3 regions of the Streptomyces sp. NPDC046985 genome follow, and region 3 is predicted to be linked to each of the others. Evidence: riboswitches for the same ligand, from Rfam matches in the RefSeq annotation. Region 3 holds a riboswitch; each other region holds the start of a gene.
What was found. Region 3 has a riboswitch for thiamine pyrophosphate ahead of ABZ861_RS17050 (thiamine ABC transporter substrate-binding protein). Riboswitches for the same ligand answer to the same signal wherever they lie in the genome.
Positions count from the first base shown of each region.

Region 1: another riboswitch for thiamine pyrophosphate. It lies ahead of thiO (glycine oxidase ThiO); the one in region 3 lies ahead of ABZ861_RS17050 (thiamine ABC transporter substrate-binding protein).
Region 2: another riboswitch for thiamine pyrophosphate. It lies ahead of thiC (phosphomethylpyrimidine synthase ThiC); the one in region 3 lies ahead of ABZ861_RS17050 (thiamine ABC transporter substrate-binding protein).

Region 1 is NZ_JBEYWK010000002.1:140,976-148,729, forward strand. It holds gene pknB (Stk1 family PASTA domain-containing Ser/Thr kinase) at 1-1,456, opposite strand, end outside; partial or broken gene ABZ861_RS03240 (thiazole synthase) at 1,849-2,640, opposite strand; gene thiS (sulfur carrier protein ThiS) at 2,644-2,844, opposite strand; gene thiO (glycine oxidase ThiO) at 2,841-4,004, opposite strand; TPP riboswitch at 4,002-4,113, opposite strand; gene ABZ861_RS03255 (FAD-dependent oxidoreductase) at 4,670-5,899, shown strand; gene ABZ861_RS03260 (Rv2175c family DNA-binding protein) at 6,107-6,472, shown strand; gene thiE (thiamine phosphate synthase) at 6,888-7,586, shown strand.
Region 2 is NZ_JBEYWK010000010.1:227,348-235,101, forward strand. It holds gene ABZ861_RS15840 (LacI family DNA-binding transcriptional regulator) at 1-821, shown strand, start outside; gene ABZ861_RS15845 (metallophosphoesterase) at 1,241-2,341, shown strand; gene ABZ861_RS15850 (hypothetical protein) at 2,523-3,407, shown strand; gene thiC (phosphomethylpyrimidine synthase ThiC) at 3,970-5,793, opposite strand; TPP riboswitch at 5,786-5,963, opposite strand; gene ABZ861_RS15860 (YibE/F family protein) at 6,035-7,558, shown strand; gene ABZ861_RS15865 (SsgA family sporulation/cell division regulator) at 7,718-7,754, opposite strand, start outside.
Region 3 is NZ_JBEYWK010000012.1:31,477-39,230, reverse strand. It holds gene ABZ861_RS17060 (TetR family transcriptional regulator) at 1-476, shown strand, start outside; gene rlmN (23S rRNA (adenine(2503)-C(2))-methyltransferase RlmN) at 575-1,681, shown strand; TPP riboswitch at 1,714-1,818, shown strand; gene ABZ861_RS17050 (thiamine ABC transporter substrate-binding protein) at 1,900-2,973, shown strand; gene ABZ861_RS17045 (iron ABC transporter permease) at 2,949-4,625, shown strand; gene ABZ861_RS17040 (ABC transporter ATP-binding protein) at 4,625-5,644, shown strand; gene ABZ861_RS17035 (LAETG motif-containing sortase-dependent surface protein) at 5,746-6,441, opposite strand; gene ABZ861_RS17030 (VOC family protein) at 6,728-7,135, opposite strand; gene ABZ861_RS17025 (hypothetical protein) at 7,367-7,754, opposite strand, start outside.

The DNA of each region.
Region 1 (7,754 bases), on a different contig from region 3:
CGCCGCCCTCCACGTCCTCGTCGAACCTCCGGCTGACCATGCCCGGCTCCAGACCGGCCTTCTTCAGCGCCTGCTGCGCCGCGTCCAGCGAGCGGCCCGCCAGGTCGGGCACCCGCACCTTCTCCGGCCCGTCGGAGAGGGTGAGGGTCACCGCGTCGTTGCTGCGGATCCGGTGGCCGGCCCCCGGGTCCGTGCTGATCACCGTGCCGCGCTTGACCGTGTCGCTGTAGGCGTGCCGTACGCCCTTCACGTCCAGACCGGCCGAGCCCAGCCGCTGCCTGGCCTGCGCCTCGGTCTTCGCCAGCAGCGGCGGGACCTTGGTGAACTGCCCGGAGTTGATGTACCAGACGCCGCTGACCAGGCCCAGGGCGAGCAGCGCGGCGACGACGGCGGTCAGCGGCCCGCGCCGGGTCCGGCGGCGCCGGCGACGCGGCTCCGGCGGAGGGCTCTCCAGGAGGCTGGTGCGGTGGAGGGCGTCCTCGGCCCGCGGCTCGTCCCCGTCGACGGGCAGCGACCGCATCGCCGTGAGGGCGCGCGGCAGCACGCTCGTGCGGTCCTGGGCGTTGTCGTGCCCCGGGGCCAGAGCCTGCGGCGGGAACGCGTCCAGTTGCTCCGGGCGCAGCCCGGCGCGCGCCTCGCGGACCCGCGCCAGCAGCGCCACCGCGTCGTGCGGGCGGGCGTCCGGGACGCGCGCGGCGGCCGCCGCGACCAGCGCGTCCAGCTCGGGCGCCAGTCCCGGCACGGCCGCGGACGGGGCGGCCACGTCCTCGTGCAGATGCTGGTAGAGCACCTGGGCGGGGCTGTCGCCCTGGTGCGGCTTGCCGCCGGTCAGCATCTCGTACAGCACGACCCCGCACGCGTACACGTCGGCCCGGGGGTCGGCGGCGCCGTGCTCGATCTGCTCCGGGGCGAGGTAGGAGACCGTGCCGAGGATCGCGCCGGTGGTGTGGGTGACCGTGTCCACGCCCCGCACCAGGCCGAAGTCCGCGACCTTGACCCGGCCGTCGTCCCCGATCAGGACGTTCTCCGGCTTCATGTCGCGGTGCACGAACCCGGCCCGGTGCGCGGCGCCGAGCGCGGCCAGCACCGGCTCCATGATGTCCAGCGCGGCGCGCGGCTGAAGCGCCCCCCGCTCGCGCAGCACGTCCCGCAGGGTGCAGCCCGCCACGTACTCCATGGCCAGGTAGACGTACGAGCCGTCGGCGCCCTGGTCGAAGACCTGCACCACGTTGGGGTGGTCCAGGCGGGCCACCGACTTCGCCTCCCGGATGAACCGGTCCACGAAGGAGCCGTCGGCCGCGAGCGAGGGGTGCATCACCTTGAGCGCGAGGACGCGGTCCAGACGGGTGTCCAGGGCCCGGTACACCGTGGCCATCCCGCCGACGGCGATCCGCGCGTCGACGCGATACCGGCCGTCGAGCACCTGGCCGACGAGAGGGTCCTGAAGCGTATCCACGCTGGCGAGTGTACGAGCCGGGACCGACACAGAGGCTCGTCGACAGGGCCCAGCGGCGGTACTGGGGCAGACCTGTGACGCTTCTCCCACCTACCGGAGGGGGCCCGGACGCGTCCGGATCACGCACGGAAAACGCCCTCTAAACCCCCCGAACGCGCGCTGGACGTGGACCGGAGGCGAGCGGGGGGCGGATGGGAAGCGGACCGGAAGCGGTTCGGACGCACGAGGGCCTGGGGTCGCCGCCAGGCCGTGAGCGGGAAGCGGACCAGAAGCGTCCGGATGTACGAGCCCGGGGTCGCCGCCAGGCCGCGGGCGGCCCCCGATCAGGTCGTCGCCGGGTCCGTCGCCGGGCCATGAGCCGGTTCCAAGGCCGGGTCCAGGGCGGGGTCCGGGAAGGCGGGCCGCTCCGGGTCCAGCCGGGCCAGCCCCTCGGTCGGCGAGGACGCCTCGGCGAAGCGCCGCCTCGGGATGCGTCCCGCCCCGTAGGCCAGTCGGCCCGCCGTCACCGCGTGCCGCATCGCCTCGGCCATCCGCTCCGGGTGCTGCGCCCGGGTCACCGCCGAGGCCAGCATCACCCCCGCGCAGCCCAGCTCCATGGCGAGCGCCGCGTCGGAGGCCGTCCCGGCGCCCGCGTCCAGGATCACCGGCACGCGCGCGTGCTCGACGATCAGCTCGAAGTTGTGCGGGTTGCGGATGCCGAGGCCGGAGCCGATCGGCGAGCCCAGCGGCATGATCGCCGCGCAGCCCGCGTCCTGGAGGCGGCGCGCGAGCACGGGATCGTCGTTGGTGTACGGCAGCACCGTGAAACCGTCGTCGACCAGCGTCTCCGCCGCGTCCAGCGTCTCGATCGGGTCCGGCAGCAGGGTCCGCTCGTCGGCGATGACCTCCAGTTTGACCAGGTCGGTGCCCAGCGCCTCGCGCGCCAGGCGGGCGGTGAGCACCGCCTCGCCCGCGGTGAAGCAGCCCGCCGTGTTGGGCAGCACGCGGATGCCCAGCCGGTCCAGCACCGAGAGCACCGAGCCGTGCACCGAGGGGTCGACCCGGCGCATCGCGACCGTGGTCAGCTCCGTGCCGGAGGCTGCCAGCGACCGTTCCAGCACGTCCAGGCTGGGGGCGCCGCCGGTGCCCATGATCAGTCGGGAGCCGAAGGACGCGGCGCCCAGGAGCAGCGGATCGTCGGCCATGGGTCAGCCTCCCTGTACGGCGGTCAGGACTTCGACGCGGTCGCCGTCGGCCACGGGCGTGGACGGCCACTGCGCGCGCGGGACGACGGTCTCGTTGAGGGCGGCGGCCACTCCGGAGGGCGCCGCGGTCAGGCTCCGCACGACCGCGTCCAGAGCCGTGCCGGGCGGGATCTCACGGGGCTCGCCGTTGACGGAGACGTTCATGCCGGCTGCTCCGAGAGGTCGGCGGCGAAGCGCCGCGGGGTGAACGGACGGGCCTCTTCCGGCAGGTCGCCGGAGGTCAGGACGTGCGCCATGACGTCGCCGGTGACCGGGGTGAGCAGCACGCCGTTGCGGTGGTGCCCGGTGGCCAGCAGCAGCCCGTCGAGACCGGTCGGTCCGAGCAGCGGCGCGTTGTCCGGCGATCCGGGGCGCAGCCCGGCCCGGGTCTCGGCCAGCGGCAGCTCGGTGATGCCGGGCACCAGCTCGTGCGCGTCGCGCAGCAGCCCGTACACGCCGCCCGCCGTCACCGTGGTGTCCCAGCCCAGCTCCTCGCTGGTGGCCCCGACGACCAGTTCGCCGCTCAGCCGCGGCACCAGGTAGACGTGGCTGCCGCGCACCACGGCCCGCACGGTCCGGCTAAGGAACGGCGCGTATCGCGGGGGCACGGTCAGCCGCAGCACCTGCCCCTTCACCGGCCGCACCGGCGGCAGCACCTCCCGCGGCACCCCGGCGAGCCGCCCGCTGAGGCTCCCTCCGGCCAGCACCACCTGCCCCGCCTCCAGCACGGCGCCGTCCCGCAGCACACAGCCCGCGGCCCGGTCCCGTACCACCGTGAGCCGGTCGGCCCAGGAGCGGTGGAAGACCGCCCCGGCCCGCTCGCAGGCGGTCACCAGGGCGGCCGCGAGCCGCCGCGGATCGATCTGGTGGTCGCCGTCGGCCCGGAGCCCGCCGCGCACGCCCGGCGCCAGCATCGGCTCCAGGCGCCGGCACTCCCGCCCCGTCAGCCACTGCGACGCGAGACCCGAGGCCCGCTGGAGGTCGTGCACCTCCCGCAGATGGGCCCGGTCGTCGGCGTCCAGGGCGACGGCGAGCGTGCCGCAGCGGCGGTAGCCGAGATCGTGCCCGGTCAGCTCGCTCAGCTCGGCCGCGAAGTCGGGGTAGCGGCGGGCCGAGGCCAGGTTCAGGCCGAGCAGCGTCTGCTCGCCGTGGTGCAGCTCCGTGACGGCGGCCAGCATCCCGGCGGCCGCCAGCGCCGCCCCGCCGCCCGGCTCGGGGTCCACCACGGCCGTGACCAGGCCGCGCTGCGCCGCGCGCCAGGCCGTCACCAGCCCGATGATCCCGCCCCCGATGACGAGGACGTCTGACGTACGTGGCAAGGACATGGGCGTCCAGCCCCTCCCTTCGCCGGCATGACCCGGATCAGGTTCGTACGGTCGGAGGCCGCCAGCCTCCCTCTCAGCCCGGTGCGTCCGGGCTCCCGCGAGTGCTTGTACGGCAGCCACCCTAGTGCCGCGTCCGCGAAAGTTCACCGGCGCGCACGCCTTCCCGGCCACAGCACGGGCTCGCCGGGCAGCACCCGTAGCGCTCGCCGGGCAGCGCGCCCGTAGCGGCGGCGCACGCGCGCGAGGGCGCCGCGCGCGCCGATGGGAGCCGCGCTGGCCGCGTGAAGCCGCCCGTGCCGCGTGGCGCCGCCCGCGTGCCGTGCGGATCCGGGCCGCCCGTGCGGGCGGCGACGTCGTACGCGGTCGCCCGCGCGGGCGGCGACGACGTACGCGGTCGCCCGCGGGGTAGGAGGCAGGGAGACCGCCGCTCGGCTTCCGCCGCCTCCGGTCCGGGCGCGGCGGCACGTCGTCCCCGGGACGCCGCGTGCCGACGGCGGCGGAACCGCCCGGCGGGCGGCTGCGGCAGGGGGAGGGCAGGGCGTGGGAGTCGCGGGCGGGGAGCGGTACGAGCGCGTGCGGAGCAGGTGCGGCGTCAGGTCCGGTGTGCAGCGAGTCACCCTGCCGGGCCGCAGACTGACCGTACGTCAGGTGGCTATGGTGATCGGGTGAGCGAGCAGACGCAGGAACACGGCACGTCACAGCCGCGGCGCGTGGTCGTCGCGGGCGCGGGCATGGCCGGCGTGCAGACCGCGGTCGCCCTGCGCGAGCAGGGCTTCACCGGCGACGTCACCGTCATCGGCGCCGAACCCCACCAGCCCTACGACCGGCCTCCGCTGTCCAAGGCGGTCCTGCTGGGCAAGGCGGACGGCTCCGCGTTCGAGATCGACTTCGCCTCGCTCGGCCTCGACCTGCGGCTCGGCTGCGAGGCGCTCGCCGTCCGCGCCGAAGCCCATGTGCTCGACACCTCCGACGGACCGGTCCCCTACGACGCGCTCGTCCTCGCCACCGGCGCGGAACCGATCCGCCTCCCGGGCGCCGAGGACACCCCCGGGGTGCACCTGCTGCGCACCCTGGACGACGCCGAGCGGCTGCGGCCGGTGCTCACCGAGCAGCACGACGTCGTGGTCGTCGGCGCCGGCTGGATCGGCGCCGAGTTCGCCACCGCCGCACGCGAGGCGGGCTGCGCCGTCACGGTGGTCGAGGCCGCCGACCGGCCGCTCGTCGGGGCGCTGCCCGCTGAGGCGGCCGCCCCGATGGCCGGCTGGTACGCCGACAGCGGCGCCGTGTTGCGCACGAACGCGCGCGTGGAGCACGTGGAGCCCGGCGCCGTGGTGCTCGACGACGGCTCGCGGCTGCCCGCGGGCGCCGTGGTCGTCGGCATCGGCGCCCGCCCGGCCACCGGCTGGCTCGTCGGCTCCGGCATCGAGCTGGGCGAGCACGGGGAGGTGCTCGCCGACGACGGCCTGCGCACGTCCGCGCCGGACGTGTACGCGGTCGGCGACTGCGCCTCCTTCCCCTCCGCGCGGTACGGCGAGCGCCTGCTGGTCCACCACTGGGACAACGCCCTGCAAGGACCGCGCACGGTCGCCGCCAACGTGATCGGCCTCACCCCCTCGGTCTACGACCCGGTGCCGTATTTCTGGTCCGAGCAGTTCGGCCGCTTCGTGCAGTACGCCGGTCACCACACCGGCGCCGACGCCGCGGTCTGGCGCGGCGAGCCGTCCGGACCGGCCTGGACGGTCTGCTGGCTGCGCGAGGGTCGCCTCGTCGCCCTGCTGGCGGTCGGCCGGCCACGGGACCTGGCGCAGGGCAGACGGCTCATCGAGGCGGGCGCGCTGATGGACCCCGCCTTGCTGGCGGACCCGGCCCGGCCGCTGAAGGCGGCGACGGCTTAGGCGCCTCCGCCGGGCGCCTCCGCCTGGAAGCGATCTGACGACCCTGCCTGGACGTGGCTTGGACATGGCCCAGAGGTGAGCCGGCGCCCCCGCCGCCGCTCCGCATACCGCGTACGGGCCTCCTGTCGGGAGGCGGGAGGGGCCGCGGCGCCACCGGGTGGCCGGACCCGACTTCCTCCTGTCGGTGGCAGATGGCAGGCTTGTCCCGTGACCGAGAATGACGCGAAGATCGATGCGCTCGTCCCCGCCTGGCTCACCCTTCCCGACATCGCCGACCATCTCGGCGTTGAGGTGACGCGTGTGCGGCAGCTAGTCAAGGAAGGCCAGCTCGTCGCCGTGCGCCGGGGGGAGAACCGCGCGCTGTACGTCCCCGCCGCCTTCATCGACGGGGACAAGGTCGTCAAGGGCCTGTCCGGGACCCTGACACTGCTGAGGGACGACGGCTTCACGGTCGAAGAGATGATCGAGTGGCTGTTCACCCCGGACCCGTCCCTGCCCGGCACCCCCGCGCAGGCCCTGAGCGAGAACCGCGGCACGGAGGTGAAGCGCCGCGCCCAGGCGCTGGCTGTCTGAGGATCCGCCGCCGGACGGCCCGAAGTGGGGGGCGCGGGGGTTGCCAGGGGCCGAGCCGCGAGCCCGGCAGGCTCACAGGGGAAAGCCCTGGCCGACCGCCCGTCCGGCGTAGGGGTCGGCCCTGGTTCCTTCCCGTACGGGCGGGCGCCCGATCCGTCCCCTACGGGCCCTACGGGCTGGCTCCCGCTCCTTCGGCGTACGGGTCGGCCCCGTTCCTCGGGGCGTGCGGGGTTCCCTGGGGCGTGCGGGTCGGCCCCGGATTCTTCCGCCGCGCCCGTACGCCCCGGCTCACCGGCTCCCGCACCGCCTCTCCAGCCGGTGCGGCGCCGCACCGCGTCGGCGCCGCACCGGCAACGCACCCGACGCGGCGCCGACGCCGCACCGATGACGCACTGACTCCGGGGGGAGCCCACCCATGCCCGATACCGCCGATACCGCCGACACCGACACCGCTGGCGCCCGCGCCGCCCGTACCGCTCGCGACCGGCTCGCCGACGCCCGCCTGTACCTGTGCACGGACGCCCGCACCCGCCAGGGCGACCTGCCCGAGTTCCTCGACGCGGTGCTGGCGGCCGGGGTCGACATCGTGCAGCTCCGCGACAAGGGCATGGAGGCGGCCGAGGAGCTGGAGCACCTGGAGGTGTTCGCCGACGCCTGCGCCCGGCACGGCAGGCTGCTCGCGGTCAACGACCGCGCGGACGTCGCCCACGCCGCCCGCGCCGACGTGCTGCACCTCGGCCAGGGCGATCTGCCCGTCTCCGCGGCGCGGGCGATCCTCGGCGACGACGTCCTGATCGGCCGCTCCACGCACGCCGAGCCGGAAGCCGCCGCGGCGGCGGTCCAGGAGGGCGCCGACTACTTCTGCACGGGCCCCTGCTGGCCCACTCCCACCAAGCCCGGCCGCCCCGCGCCCGGTCTGGAGCTGGTCCGGTACACCGCCTCCCTCGGCACCGACCGGCCCTGGTTCGCCATCGGGGGCGTCGACCTCGGCACCCTGGACGAGGTCCTGGACGCCGGCGCCCGGCGCGTCGTCGTGGTCCGGGCGATCACCGCGGCCGAGGACCCCGGGGCGGCCGCGGCGGAGTTCGCCGAGCGGCTGCGGCAGGCGGGATAGCCAGTGCGGCCAGTGCTGTGGCCGGTCGGGCGGCGAGCCCGGCATGTCCCTGACGAGACCGCAGCCCCCGTCCGTCCCCCAGTCCGTCCGCCGAGCCCGGCCGCCCGCCGAGCGGAGGACCCGCCGAACGAAAGACAGGGCCGAGCGGAGGGCCCGCCGAGCGGAGTA
Region 2 (7,754 bases), on a different contig from region 3:
TCACCGAGTTCGCGTACTTCGCCGAGATGGCGCGGGCCGCCACCTCCGCCGCGCTCGCCCGCGGCTACGCCCTCGTCATCCTGCCCGCGACCTCCCGCCACGACGTGTGGTCGAACGTCGCTCTGGACGGCACGGTCGTCATCGACCCCTCCGACCAGGACCCGGTCGTCAGCGAGCTGGTCCGCCAGGGCTTACCCGTGGTCAGCGACGGCCGCCCGGCGGGCACGCTCCCGGTCACCGCCTGGGTCGACAACGACCACGAGGCCGCCGTCATGGACATCCTCGACCACCTCGCCGAGGCCGGCGCCCGCCGCATCGGCCTGCTCACCGGCACCACCACGGACACGTACACCCACCTGTCGACGACCGCCTACCTGCGCTGGTGCGAGCGCGTCGGCCAGGACCCGGTCTACGAGGCGTACCCGGCGCACGACCCGTGCGCGGGCGCCGTCGCCGCCGACCGCCTGCTGGCCCGCCCCGACCGCCCGGACGCCGTCTACGGGCTCTTCGACCCCAACGGCACCGATCTGCTCGCCGCCGCCCGCCGCTACGGCCTGCGGGTCCCCGACGACCTGCTGCTGGTCTGCTGTAGCGAGTCCACGGTGTACGCCAACACCGAGCCGCCCGTCACCACGCTGTCGCTCAAGCCGCGCCGCATCGGCACGGCGGTGGTCCAGCTCCTCATCGACGCCATCGAGGGCGTCCAGTCCGATCAGCCGGTGCAGCAGGTCGTCCCGACCGAGCTGATCGTGCGGACCTCCTCCCAGCGGCGCCCGCCGCGCACGACCGTCAGCCCGCCGCGTACGGCGGAGGAGCGGTAGGGCGGGCGGGGCGGGCGGCTCAACGGCGGGCGGCCGGGCGGCTCGGCGGTGGCGCGCGGCAGGACCGCCGCAGCGCGCTGTGGCGTGGCGGGACACTCCGCGGCGCCACGGGCGGCCGGCTCGGGTAGGCGTGGTCGCGGCGCGGGGACATGCGGCGCCGAGGCACGGGATCGTGTGCCGTCGCGGCGGGCCGCGTGCGGCGGCGCGCCGGGGGAGAGAACGAGGCAGCCGGTCGCGGCGCCGCCGAAGACCCCCATTCGGGGCGAAAGCCGCGAGGAACCTGAGTCGCGCTCCGATTCACCACCCCTGGGTCATCACATGGCGCGATCCGCATTCCTATGATGGGCGCACGACACCGCGGGCCGCTGCGACCAGGCAGTCCGAAGCGGTGCAGACGCGGCGCGATGGTGGAGGGGTCGATGACTCAGGGGGCCGGTCAGGGACCCACGGCGGAGCGGACGGCGACGCTGCGCGACTTCCGGGTGCCCGCGTACGTGAACGGGACCGGTCCGGACCCCCACGGCACGCATCCCGCCGACGCGCTCAGGCCCGCCGAGGAGAGCCGCCCGGCGTCCGCCGAGGAGGACTGCCCGGAGGCGTACACGCCCACCGAGCGCGACCTCCCCGTCATCAGCCGCGGCGCCACGACGCAGCTCCCCGTGGACCCCGACGCCGCCGCGGCCGGGCAGGCCGTCACCGGACAAGGCCCCCTGTACGTCGTCGGCGACGTGCACGGCTACCTCGACGAACTGCTCGCCGCGCTCCGGGAGCAGGGCCTGATCGACGCCGCCGGCCAGTGGTGCGCGGGCCCCGCCCGGCTGTGGTTCCTCGGCGACTTCACCGACCGCGGCCCGGACGGCATCGGCGTCATCGACCTCGTGATGCGGCTGTCCGCCGAGGCCGCCGCGGCCGGCGGCTACTGCAAGGCCCTGATGGGCAATCACGAACTGCTGCTCCTGGGGGCCAGGCGGTTCGGCGACACGCCGGTCAACTCCGGCGCGGGCACCGCCACCTTCCAGGCGGCCTGGCTGCTGAACGGCGGCCAGAAGGCCGACATGGAACGCCTCCAGGACCACCATCTCCAGTGGATGGCCCGCCTCGACGCGGTCGAGGAGGTGGACGGCTACCTGCTCCTGCACTCCGACACCACCGCCTACCTCGACTACGGCGACTCGATCGAGGCCGTCAACGACACCGTCCGCGAAACGCTCACCCGCAACGACGCGGACGAGTGCTGGGATCTGTTCCGCAAGTTCACCAAGCGCTTCTCCTTCCGCGACGAGGGCGGCGCCGACGCCGTGCGCTCCCTGCTGGATACGTACGGCGGCGCCCGTGTCGTTCACGGCCACAGCCCGATTCCCTACCTGCTGGGCGAAGTGGGCTCCGAGGACGGCGACGACAGCGCGGGCCCCGTGGTCGAGGGACCGCACGTCTACGCGGACGGGCTGGCCATCGCGATGGACGGCGGCGTGACCATGTCCGGAAAGCTGCTGGTCCGGCAACTGCCGCTGGAAGCCTGACCGTTCGGTCCACCGACGGCGGCGCCGGGCGCCCGCGCCGATCGGCCCGCAATTTGTGGAAACCCCCTGTCACCGCGCGCCGTCGCGGCTCTACCATCGGCGTATCCGTAGCAGACTCCCCTCCGTTTCTGCCCGACGGCTCGCCGCCATGCGAGCCCCCAGCCCTACGGAGCATCGGGGGATGCACATGAACAGCGTTCCGCAGCACCTGATGAGCGAGGACCGCCAGGATTACGAGCGGATCCTCGATGAGGCGCTGCGCTCCGCCCCACTGCGCCCGGAACTCGCCGCGGTGGGACAGCGGCTCAGCGCCGAGCAGCTTCGCACCATGGCGCTCAACGCCACCGCCCTGATCACCGCGTCGGCGGCGACCGAGTACCACCGCTACGTCGCGGTCCGCCAGGAGATGCGCCGCCCGGCACCGCCCGCCGTCCGCGAACCCGAGTCCGGCGAGCCCGGCATCGGGGGGCAGGAAGCCGGCGAGACGGGCGGCGCCGTGTCCGGGCTCGCCGCCGCCGTGGGAGAGGTCACCGGGACCGCCGGCGCGGGCGCCGGGGCCGTCGTCGCGGTCCTCGCCCCCGTCCTCGCCGGCATCGCGGCGGCCCTCTTCCTGCTCGTCGGGTACCTGCTGAAGATGCTGAACCCGGCGCGCGCCTTCGGCCAGACCATGGTCACCGCGGGCTGGGTGTTCGGCGTGGTGACCGCCGCGGCGATCCTGGTCGCGGGCACGGGACTGCTGCTCACCGCCCTGCGCAACCGCCCCTCGCCGGAGACCGGCCGCTACGGCGCCCTCAACGCGGAGCTGACCCGGACGCGGGACGCCTGGCACAAGGCACTGCTCGAACGCGGCATCCTGCCGTTCTTCCGCGAGGCCCTGGCCGCCCCCGACCGGGCCGCGCTGCGCCGCACCGAGCCCGCGGAGCCGAGCGGCCGCATCCCGCACCTCGGCTACGACGCGCCCGGGTTCAGCAGCCCCGACGACGGCGCCTCCCACGCCCGTCCGAGCTTCACCAGCCCCGACTTCACCAGCCCGGAGTTCGGCGGACCCGAGCAACGCCCGAAGTGACCGGCACCCGAGACGGCACGGGAAGCCGCGCCGGTCGCGCCCGTGGTGGGCGGCGCGAGCCGCCGCGCCGCCCGGCGGCGGCCCCGTCCCGCGGTCCGGTCCGGTCCCGCGATCCTGGCGGCGGTACGAGCGCGATCCGAGCTGCGATCCGAACGAGGTCCAGGCGGCGAACCGAAGGAAGCCCAGGCGGCGAGTCGGCCTGAGCGACGACGAGCAGCCGGACGTCATCGCCGCGGCTCCCCCACGTCTCGCTCAGGAGGGTGTGGGAGACCTGGGGACGGACACGCGCCGAACCGCCTCGGAGACCGGCCGAGAGGACGGCGAGGTCTCCTCGTGAGGCGGCGCCCTGGGTGGGTCCTCGGCTGTGCGCTGTCCCCGGCGCTGCTCCTGACGGTGGGCACGTCGGACGGCGGCGCGCCGGGCACAACCGATCCCACGGCCTCCCGCCCCCGCAGAAAGCCGTCGGAGCCCCGCGCCGGAGGCCCAGAACCAGGAGCGCTTCAGCCCGGCGTGACGCGCCGACGCACGAGGGCAGCGCATCGGCGCCGCCCTCGCCACGCCCTCACTCCGTGATCGGCAGGTAGACCCGGTTCCCCGCCTCCGCGAACTCCTTCGACTTCCGCAGCATCCCCTCCGCGACCTCCTCGGCCGTGGCCCCCTTCCCCGCGTCGCCGCCGAACCGCTCCGCGATGTCCTGGCTGATCTTCATCGAGCAGAACTTCGGCCCGCACATGGAGCAGAAGTGGGCCGTCTTGGCGGGTTCCGCCGGAAGCGTCTCGTCGTGGAACTCCCGTGCCGTGTCCGGGTCGAGGGCCAGGTTGAACTGGTCCTCCCACCGGAACTCGAAACGGGCGTCGGACAGCGCGTCGTCCCACTCCTGCGCGCCCGGGTGGCCCTTGGCCAGGTCTGCCGCGTGCGCCGCGATCTTGTAGGTGATGACGCCGGTCTTGACGTCGTCGCGGTCGGGCAGACCCAGGTGCTCCTTGGGCGTCACGTAGCAGAGCATGGCCGTGCCCCACCAGGCGATCATCGCGGCGCCGATGCCGGAGGTGATGTGGTCGTACGCGGGCGCGACGTCCGTGGTCAGCGGGCCGAGCGTATAGAACGGGGCTTCATCGCAGATCTCCTGCTGAAGGTCGATGTTCTCCTTGATCTTGTGCATCGGGACATGGCCCGGACCCTCGATCATCGTCTGTACGTGGAAACGCCTGGCGACGGCGTTGAGTTCCCCGAGTGTGCGCAACTCCGCGAACTGCGCCTCGTCGTTGGCGTCGGCGATCGAGCCCGGCCGCAGACCGTCCCCGAGGGAGTACGTGACGTCGTAGGCCGCGAGGATCTCGCACAGTTCCTCGAAGTGCTCGTAGAGGAACGACTCCTGGTGGTGCGCCAGGCACCAGGCGGCCATGATCGAGCCGCCGCGCGAGACGATGCCGGTCTTGCGGTGCGCGGTGAGCGGCACGTACGCCAGGCGCACACCGGCGTGCACCGTCATGTAGTCCACGCCCTGCTCGGCCTGCTCGACGACCGTGTCCTTGTAGATCTCCCAGGTCAGTTCCTCGGCCCGGCCGTCGACCTTCTCCAGGGCCTGGTAGAGCGGGACCGTGCCGATCGGCACGGGGGAGTTGCGCAGCACCCACTCGCGGGTGGTGTGGATGTTGCGGCCGGTGGACAGGTCCATGACCGTGTCGGCGCCCCAGCGGGTCGCCCAGGTCATCTTCTCGACCTCCTCCTCGATGGAGGACGTCACCGCCGAATTGCCGATGTTGGCGTTGACCTTCACCAGGAACCGCTTGCCGATGATCATCGGCTCGATCTCCGGGTGGTTGACGTTGGCCGGCAGGACGGCGCGGCCCGCGGCGATCTCCTCGCGGACGACGTCGGGCGCCACGTTCTCCCGGAGCGCGACGAACTCCATCTCCGGTGTGATCTCCCCGCGTCGGGCGTAGGCGAGCTGTGTGACCGCTCGGCCGTCGCGGCTCCGGCGGGGCTGGCGCGGACGGCCCGGGAAGACCGCGTCGAGATTGCGCAGCCCGCCGCGCGGAGAGGTGTGCTTGATCCCGTCGTCCTCGGGGCGGACGGGACGGCCCGCGTACTCCTCGGTGTCGCCGCGGGCGGTGATCCAGCTCTCCCGCAGCGGCGCCAGGCCCCTGCGGACGTCGGTGTCGACGAGCGGATCGGTGTACGGGCCCGAGGTGTCGTACAGCGTGACCGACTTCCCGTTGGTCAGGTGCACCTGACGGACCGGCACCCGCAGGTCGGGGCGCGAGCCCTCGGCGTACGCCTTGTGCCAGCCGACGGACCTCCCGGCCCGCCCGTGCGGGGCGCTCTGCTCCTCATCGTTGGACGTCTGCGTGGAGGCAGGCGTGCGTGCGTCCTCGTTGGTCATGAGACCTACTCCCTACGCCGGCATTACCCGGTAACAGGTTCGGCGGTCGGCGCAGCGATTCCCGTCCGTCGACGTCTCGCGGGGAACGGCTAACGTTCCACGTGAAACATCGCGTTGGCGAAGGTCAGCGCCCTCTCAGCCCGGTGCTCCGAGCTCCCGCGTGTGCAAAGGCGTCTCCACGCTAGCGTCATGTATGGCGCGAAGAACAGTGGGCGCCCGCCGCTCTTGGGAGGATCCGCCCGTGACCACGCCCCAGCAGTACCCTCAGCCACTGCCCGAGCCGTCCCGCGGACGCGGCGCCGGGCACGGCCACCGTCCCGGCGACGAGTACAGCCACCGTCCTGGCGACGAGCACGCGTCCTCGCACAGCAGGGAGCAGGCGCAGGCGCAGGCGCCAAGTCACGGCTCCGGGCATGACTCCGGTCACCGGCCCGGCCAGAGCCACGGGCACGGCGACGGGCACGGGCACAGCCACAGCCATGGCCCGGCCGCTCCGGTCTCCCGGCATCTGCGCAGGGTCATCGCCGCGATCCTGATCCCGTTCGCCGCCGCGGTGGCAGCCGGTCTCGTCGTGCTCTGGCCCGGCGGCGCCCCCTCGCACCACCGCACCGGCGTCGGCTTCGACCGGCAGACGCAGCAGGCCACCGTCGCCCAGGTGGTGAAGGTGAGCTGCGCGTCGGTGAACGCCTCCGGCGGCGCTCCGACCGGGGGCGCGTCCACGGCCGGGGGCGCGTCCGCGCAGGCGCAGGCGTCGAAGGTCTGCAAGAAGGCCACGATCCGCGTCAGTACCGGCAAGGACACGGGGCGCACCTTCACCGAGATCGTGCAGCCGGACCAGCCGCGGCAACTGCACCAGGGCGAGAAGGTCGTGGTCGCCTACGAGCCCTCCGCGCCGAAGGAGCTCCAGTACTCGGTCACCGACGTCGACCGGCGTTTCCCCATGGCGCTGCTGGCCGGTGTGTTCGCGCTCGCCGTGGTCGTCGTCGGGCGCATGCGGGGCGTGATGGCGCTGGTCGCGCTGGCCGTCAGCTTCCTGGTGCTGAACCTGTTCGTCCTCCCGGCGGTCCTTCAGGGCTCGAATCCGCTGGTCGTCGCGGTGGTGGGGGCCAGCGCCATCATGCTGATCGCGCTCTACATGTGTCACGGCCTGTCCGCGCGCACGTCCGTGGCCGTGCTCGGCACGCTCATCTCCCTGGTGCTGATCGGCGTCCTGGGCTCGCTGTTCATCGGCTGGGCGGCGCTCACCGGCAACACCGACGACAACACCGGTCTGATCCACGGCCTGTACCCGTCGATCGACATGAGCGGTCTGCTGCTGGCCGGGGTCATCATCGGCTCGCTCGGCGTCCTCGACGACGTCACGGTGACGCAGACGTCGGCGGTCTGGGAACTGCACGAGGCCAACCCCGCGATGGGCTGGCGCGGACTGTACCGGGCGGGCATCCGCATCGGCCGCGACCACATCGCCTCCGTCGTCAACACCCTCGTCCTCGCCTACGCGGGGGCCGCGCTTCCGCTGCTGCTGCTCTTCTCCATCGCGCAGAGCAGCGTGGGCGCCGTCGCCAACAGCGAGCTGGTGGCCGAGGAGATCGTCCGCACGCTGGTCGGCTCGATCGGCCTGGTCGCCTCGGTGCCCGTCACCACCGCCCTCGCGGCGCTCGTGGTCTCGGCCGACCGCACGGCGCCGGCGAACGCCCCCGGCCGCGTCGCGGCCGGTGCGCCGGCGCCCGCGCGCGGGGGGCGGGGCAGGCGCCGCAAGCGCTGACCGGCCGGAGAGCGCGGACCGCTGGGCGCCGACGGCGCTGACCCGGCGGCCGGTGCGGACTCCTGGGCGCCCCGTCCGCCGACGGAGCACCGGAGCGCGCCGTGAGGGCGTCCGTGGAGGAGCGTTACGCCACTGCATGCGCGGCGTTGCAGAAACGCTTCAGCCCGCGCTCTGCTCCTCGGCCAGGATGCGGTAC
Region 3 (7,754 bases):
GGACCAGCAAGGAACGCGTCTACGCCTACTTCCCCAGCAAGGAGGCCCTCTACCGGTTCGTCTCCGCGCAGGAGCTGGCGGCCGTGGCCGAAGCGACCCGCCTGGACCCCGCGGACCTGCCCGGCTACGCAGGCCGCGTCCATGACTACTTCGCCGCCCACCCCGAACGGTTCCGCCTCATGACCTGGGGACAACTGGAGCTCGGCGCCGGCGACTCCCTCCCCGACGACGCCCTCCGGGAGACGGTGGCCCGCAAGGTCCAGCGGGTGCGCGACGCCCAGGAAGCCGGCCGGTTGGACGCCGGCTGGGACCCGGTCGACGTCGTCGTCTTCGTCAGCCAGCTCGCCATGGCCTGGGCCGCCCAGCCCGACCTGCTGCCTCCGCCCGGCGACGGACGCGCCGCGTTCTTGGCCGCGCGCCGAGCCGCCGTCGTCGCCGCCGTCGAGCGCCTCTTCCCCGCGACCACGGGGAACTGACCGCACGCCGGGCACTCGCCCGGCGTCTCGCCTCGGCGACGGGCTTGCGCGCCGACGGCCGCAGGCCACCCCAGTCGATCTGCGACACTGGTACCACCATGCCCAAGCCCGGAGAACTCATTTTCGTCGCCCCGCGCGGAGCCCAGAAGCCGCCGCGGCACCTCGCCGACCTCTCGCCCGCCGAGCGCAAGGAGGCCGTCGCCGCGATCGGGGAGAAGCCGTTTCGCGCCAAGCAGCTCTCGCAGCACTACTTCGCGCGGTACGCGCACGACCCGCAGCAGTGGACCGACATCCCGGCCGGGGCGCGCGGCAGGCTCCAGGAGGCGCTGCTCCCGGAGCTGATGACGGTCGTGCGGCACCTGTCGACCGACGAGGGCGCCACCCGCAAGACGCTGTGGCGGCTGTTCGACGGCACGCTCGTGGAGTCGGTGCTCATGCGCTACCCGGACCGGGTGACCATGTGCATCAGCTCGCAGGCCGGCTGCGGGATGAACTGTCCGTTCTGCGCGACCGGACAGGCCGGACTGGACCGCAACCTGTCGACCGCCGAGATCGTGCACCAGATCGTCGACGGGATGCGGGCGCTGCGCGACGGCGAGGTCCCGGGCGGTCCGGCGCGGCTGTCCAACGTCGTGTTCATGGGCATGGGCGAGCCGCTGGCCAACTACAAGCGCGTGATCGGCGCCGTCCGCGCGCTGACCGACCCCGAGCCCGACGGGCTGGGGCTGTCGCAGCGCGGGATCACCGTCTCCACGGTGGGCCTCGTCCCGGCGATCCACCGGTTCGCCGACGAGGGCCTCAAGTGCCGCCTCGCCATCTCCCTGCACGCGCCGGACGACGAGCTGCGCGACACCCTCGTCCCGGTCAACACGCGCTGGAAGGTGCGGGAGGTGCTGGACGCCGGGTTCGACTACACGGCGAAGTCCGGCCGCCGGCTGTCCATCGAGTACGCGCTGATCCGGGACGTCAACGACCAGGCCTGGCGCGGCGACCGGCTCGGCCGCATGCTCAAGGGCAGGCCGGTGCACGTCAACCTGATCCCGCTCAACCCGACGCCGGGCTCGAAGTGGACCGCCTCGCGGCCCGAGGACGAGAAGGCGTTCGTGGAGGCCGTCGCCGCGCACGGCGTGCCGGTGACCGTCCGGGACACCCGGGGCCAGGACATCGACGGGGCGTGCGGTCAGCTCGCCGCCACCGAGCGGTAGCCGGACGGTACTCTGAGGCCGTACACACCTTCATATTCCGACAGGGGAGCGCCACAGCGCTGAGAGTGCGGCCCGGCCGCAGACCCTCTGAACCTCGCCCAGGTCATTCTGGGTAGGAAGTTCGGTCATCACTCAAGCTGTTGTGCCCTGCCCGGGAACCCGCCGCGGAACCCGGGCAGGGCCGCGTCTCTTCCTGGCCGTCACCCAGGAGGACATCAGTGCATCGCACCACGTTCGTCGCCGCGGCCCTCGGCCTCGGCCTGGTCACGCTGTCCGCGTGCGGGTCGTCCGACGGCCGCGCCGGCGCGGACTCCACGACGGTGACCCTCGTCAGCCACGACTCGTGGGCCGCCTCCAAGAGCGTCATAGCGGCCTTCGAGAAGAGCTCCGGCTACACCGTCAAGGTGCTCAAGGACGGCGACGCGGGCCAGGCCGTCAACAAGGCCATCCTCACCAAGGACGACCCGCAGGGCGACGTCTTCTTCGGCGTCGACAACACCCTGCTCTCCCGCGCCCTCGACAACGGGCTGTTCCAGCCGTACCGGGCGAAGGACGCCGACCTGGTCCAGCCCCAGTACCGGGTCGACGAGGCCCGGCGCCGGGTCACGCCGATCGACACCGGCGACATCTGCGTCAACTACGACAAGAAGTACTTCGCCGACCACCGCCTCGCCCCGCCCGCCTCCTTCGCCGACCTGCTCAAGCCGCAGTACAAGAACCTCCTCGTCACCGAGAACGCCGCCGCCTCCTCGCCCGGCCTCGGCTTCCTGCTCGGCACCGCCGCGCGGTACGGGGACGGAGGCTGGCAGGGCTACTGGAAGAAGCTCAAGGCCAACGGCGTGAAGGTCGTCGACGGCTGGGAGCAGGCGTACGACCAGGAGTTCTCCGGATCCGCCGGAGGCCGCAAGGCGGGAGGCGACCGGCCCCTCGTCGTCTCCTACGCCTCCTCCCCGCCCGCCGAGGTCGTCTACGCCGACCCCCGCCCCAAGACCGCGCCGACCGGGGTGGCCTACGGCACCTGCTTCCGGCAGGTCGAGTACGCGGGACTGCTGAGCAACGCGAAGGACTCCCGGGGCGGGAAGGCGTTCCTCGACTTCCTGCTCACCCGGCGGTTCCAGGAGGACATGCCGCTGAACATGTTCGTCTACCCGGTGCGCCAAGGCGCCCAGACGCCAAAGGAGTTCACCGCCTACGGACCGCAGGCGAAGGACCCCGAGACGCTGGCGCCCGACCGGATCGCCGCCCATCGCGACCAGTGGGTCAAGTCGTGGACCTCGCTCGTACTGAAGTAGCCCGCCCGCGCGCCCGCCGCCGGGGGAACGCGGCGCGGCTCGGCCTGATGGCCGTGCCCGTCGCGTTCTTCGCGGCGTTCTTCGCCTACCCCGTGGCCGCGATCGTCCGGCGCGGCCTCAAGGTCGACGGCGCCTGGCGGCTCGGGCGGATCGCCGACGTGCTGGGGCAGTCCGACATCCGGCACGTGCTGTGGTTCACCGCCTGGCAGGCGGTCGCCTCCACCGCGCTCACCCTGCTGATCGCCCTGCCCGGCGCGTACGTCCTGGCCCGCTACGACTTCCCCGGCCGGCGCCTGCTGCGGGCGCTGGTCACCGTGCCGTTCGTGCTGCCCACCATCGTGGTCGGCGCCGCCTTCCTCGCCCTGCTCGGGCGCGGCGGCCTGCTCGACGAACTGTGGGGCGTGCGCCTGGACACCACCGTGTGGGCCATCCTCCTCGCCCACGTCTTCTTCAACTACGCCGTCGTGGTGCGGACCGTGGGCGGCCTCTGGTCCCAGCTCGACCCGCGGCAGGAGGAGGCCGCGCGGGTGCTCGGCGCCTCGCCGCTGACCGCCTGGCGCAAGGTCACCCTGCCCGCGCTCGCCCCCGCCGTCGCGGCCGCCGCGCTGATGGTGTTCCTGTTCACCTTCACGTCCTTCGGCGTGGTGCAGATCCTGGGCGGCCCCGCCTTCTCGACGCTCGAAGTCGAGATCTACCGGCAGACCTCGGAGGTCTTCGACCTGTCCACGGCGGCGGTCCTCACCCTCGTGCAGTTCGTGGCGGTGGGCGCCGTCCTCGTCGTGCACGCCTGGACCGTACGGCGCCAGGAGAGCGCGCTGCGGCTCGTCGGCGCCGCCGGAGCCGCCCGCCGTCCGCGCGGCGCACGCCAGTGGGCGCTGCTCGCCGGTGTGCTCGCCACCGTCGCCGTGCTCCTGCTGCTGCCGCTCGGCGTGCTGGTGCGCCGCTCGCTCACCGCGCCCGGCTTCGGCTACTACCGGGCGCTGACGAACGCGGACGGCGGCGTCTTCCTCGTCGCCCCGATCGACGCCGTCGGCGTCTCGCTGTCCTACGCCGCCGCGGCCACCGGCATCGCCGTGGTCGTCGGCGCCCTGGCCGCCGCCGCGCTGACCCGGCGGGACGCCGGCCGGATCGTCCGCGGCTTCGACGCGCTGCTGATGCTGCCGCTCGGCGTCTCGGCGGTCACCGTCGGCTTCGGGTTCCTGATCGCGCTGGACGAACCGCCGCTGGACCTGCGCGACTCCTGGATCCTGGTCCCGCTCGCGCAGGCGCTGGTCGGGGCGCCCTTCGTGGTGCGGACCATGCTGCCGGTGCTGCGCGCGGTGGACGCACGGCTGCGGGAGGCGGCGGCCGTGCTCGGCGCGTCGCCCTGGCGGGCGTGGCGGGAGGTCGACCTGCCGCTGGTGCGCCGGGCGCTGCTGATCGCCGCCGGGTTCGCCTTCGCGGTGTCGCTGGGCGAGTTCGGCGCGACCGTGTTCCTCGCGCGGGCCGGCGACCCGACGCTGCCGGTCGCCGTGGCCCGCCTGCTCGCGCGGCCCGGCGACCTCAACTACGGGCAGGCGATGGCCCTGTCGACGATCCTCATGCTGGTGTGCGCCACGGCCCTGCTGCTCCTGGAGCGGCTGCGGGGCACGGACCGAACGGGAGAGTTCTGATGCTGCTGGCTCTGGAGGACGCCACCGTGCGCTTCGGCGGGCGGGCCGCGCTCGACGCCGTCGGCCTCGGCGTCGCCGAGCAGGAGACGGTCTGCGTGCTCGGCCCCAGCGGCAGCGGCAAGTCCACGCTGCTGCGGGCGGTCGCGGGGCTGCAACCGCTGGACGCCGGGCGGGTGCTGCTGGACGGCCGCGACCAGGCGCGGGTGCCCGTGCACCGGCGCGAGGTCGGCCTGATGTTCCAGGACCACCAGCTCTTCCCGCAGCGCGACGTGGCCGGGAACGTCGGCTTCGGGCTGCGGATGCACGGCGTGCCGAGAAGCGAACGGGAAGCCAAAGTAAGAGAGTTGCTGGAGCTGGTCGGGCTGCCGGGGGCCGGCGGGCGGGCCGTGGCCGCGCTGTCCGGCGGTGAGCAGCAGCGGGTCGCGCTCGCCCGCGCCCTGGCGCCCCGCCCCCGGCTGCTGATGCTCGACGAACCCCTCGGCCAGCTCGACCGCTCGCTGCGCGAACGGCTCGTCGTGGAACTGCGGGAGCTGTTCGGGGCGTTGGGCACGACCGTGCTCGCGGTCACCCACGATCAGGGCGAGGCGTTCGCGCTCGCGGACCGGGTGGTGGTGATGCGGGACGGGCGGATCGCCCAGTCCGGTACGCCGCTGGAGGTCTGGCAGCGCCCGGCGGACGCCTTCGTGGCCCGCTTCCTCGGCTTCGAGAACGTCGCTGAGGCCCGCGTCGAGGGCGACGTCGCCCTCACCCCGTGGGGCAAGGTCCCGGCGCCCCGCGGGACGCCGCAGGGCGCGCGCACGCTCCTCGTCCGCCCCGCCGGAGTCCGGCTCGTCCCCGCCGGGGAGGGCCTGCCCTGCCGGGTCGCCGCGCGCACCTTCCGGGGCGCCCACGTCGCCGTGCACCTCCAGCCGCACGACGCACCCCGCCTGGAGGCGGCCTGCCCGCTCCGGTCGGCCCCGGAGGTCGGCGACGAGGTCGGGGTGGCGTTCGATCCGGCGGACGTCGTGGTCCTGGAGTGACCGCACGGCCGCGGAGCGCGGAGGCAACGGCAGCGGCCCGCCCCCGAGTCGGGGACGGGCCGCTGCCGGTCAGCCTGCCGGAGTGCCGGAGTGCCGGAGCGTCAGCGGCCCTGACCGGCGCCGCGACGGCGCAGGCCGAAGAAGACCGCGCCGCCGCCGACGACGACCAGCGCGGCGGCGATGCCGGCGATCAGGCCGGTGTTCGAGCTGGCGCCGGTCTCGGCGAGGTTGGAGTCGCCGACCGCGGGCGACGGCGCGTTGCTCACCGTGCCCGCCGGGGCGGTGCCGCTGCTCTGCGAGGCGGACGGGACCGGCGCCGGGGCGCCGCTCTGCGACGGCGCCGTGGAGGCCGACGGAGTCGGGCTGGCCGGCTTCGTCGGAGTGGCCGGCGCGCTCGGCGTGCTCGTCGCGCAGGCGGTGGACGGGACGGTGAGGCTGGGCTTGACGTCCTCGTCGACCCGGCCGCCGGTGGCCTTGACGTGGACGCGGTAGACGGCGTTCGGCTGCCAGTCCTCGGCGAACGTGACCGAGACGCCCTCCGCGGTGCCCTTGACCGACTTCTCGCCGATCATCTTGGCGTCGGCGCCGTTGTTCTCCAGGAACACCGAGACGGTCGCCTCGGTCCCGGACCTGTCCTTGTCGGTGACGACGATGGCGCCCTTGCCGCCGGTGCACGTGGCTTCGGCGGAGAACTCGCTGATGTTGCAGGCGAGCGCGTTGCCGGCGAAGCCGAGCGCGAACGCGGCGGACGCGGAGGCGACGCCCAGGACGCGAGCGGTTCGACGGGACGGTGATATGGACAAGATGGCCACTTCGCCCTTCACGGGAGGTGCACTTGCGGGGGAGATCAGGGGTGTCGGGGCGGACGCGCACCACGAGAAGTGCGCCGCCCCAGCACCCCCAGGAAGCTCTGGTTCTATAAGCGAGCCGTGAGAAGTGTCAACGCAGGAGCCCCGCAAGGGCGTTGACTTTACCTATTTGTTAATCACCGGGATGTTTGACGGGTCGACAGTCTTCTCGATCCCGTCAAACGAGGGCGAACCGGCGAACCGGCGTCACCTCCCCGGCGCCCCGGCCTCCGGGTCAGCTCTGCACCGCCGCCGGGTCCATCCACATGACCTCCCAGGTGTGGCCGTCGAGGTCGTCGAAGGCGCGGCCGTACATGTGCCCGTAGTCCTGCGTCTCGCCGCTCGCGGAGCCGCCGGCCGCGAGGGCCCGGTCCACCAGTTCGTCGACCTTCTCGCGGCTCTCCGCGCTCAGGCAGAGCAGCACCTCGCTGGTCCGGGTGGAGTCGGCGATCTCCTTCTTCGTGAAGCCCGCGTAGTGCTCCTTGCCGAGCAGCATCACGACGATGGTGTCGCTGATCACGACGCAGGCGGACTGGTCGGTCGTGAACTGCGGGTTGAGCGAGAAGCCGAGCTGGGTGAAGAACTCCTTCGCCGCGGCCACGTCGGCGGTGGCGAGGTTCACGAAGATCATCTGCTGGTACACGGTGGGTCTCCCGTCGAGGTGCGGGCCCTGCCGCGCCGGTCGCGGCGCCCGCGTGTGTCGCAGAGATGGACCGGGGCCGCGCGCCGAACTCATCGGCCCCGGCGATCTTTTTCCGCCGCCCCCGCTCTCCGGCCGTCCCCCGCCCCCGGCGGGGGGGGCGAGGGACGTGAGGCGAGGAGACGTTCTCCCGGCCGCCGCCTCCCGGCCGTCGCCTCCCGGCCCGCTGAGGTCTCAGCGGACCAGGGGCAGCGCGGCCAGGTCCGCGATCACCAGGGTGAGCGGGACGAAGAGGACCAGCAGGGCGGCGGCGCGCAGCGCGGCGGCGCGGCGCAGGGCCGAGGCGGGCGCGCCCAGCCGCCGCAGGGCGTCCCGGGCCCCGGCGCGCGCCTGACGCGCCTCCACGGCCGCGCTGAGCAGCGCTCCCAGCGTGCAGCCCGCTACGAGCACACCGCCCAGGGCGGTCAGCGGGCCGAGCAGCGACCGGCCGCCGTCGTCGTGCAGCGCGGTCAGCGCGTACGCCCCCGAGGCCACCGCGCACACGACGCCCAGCGGGCGGCCGATCCGGCCCGCCTCCGCCATCAGGATCCGCCCGGCGAGCAGACGGACCGCCCCGGGCCCG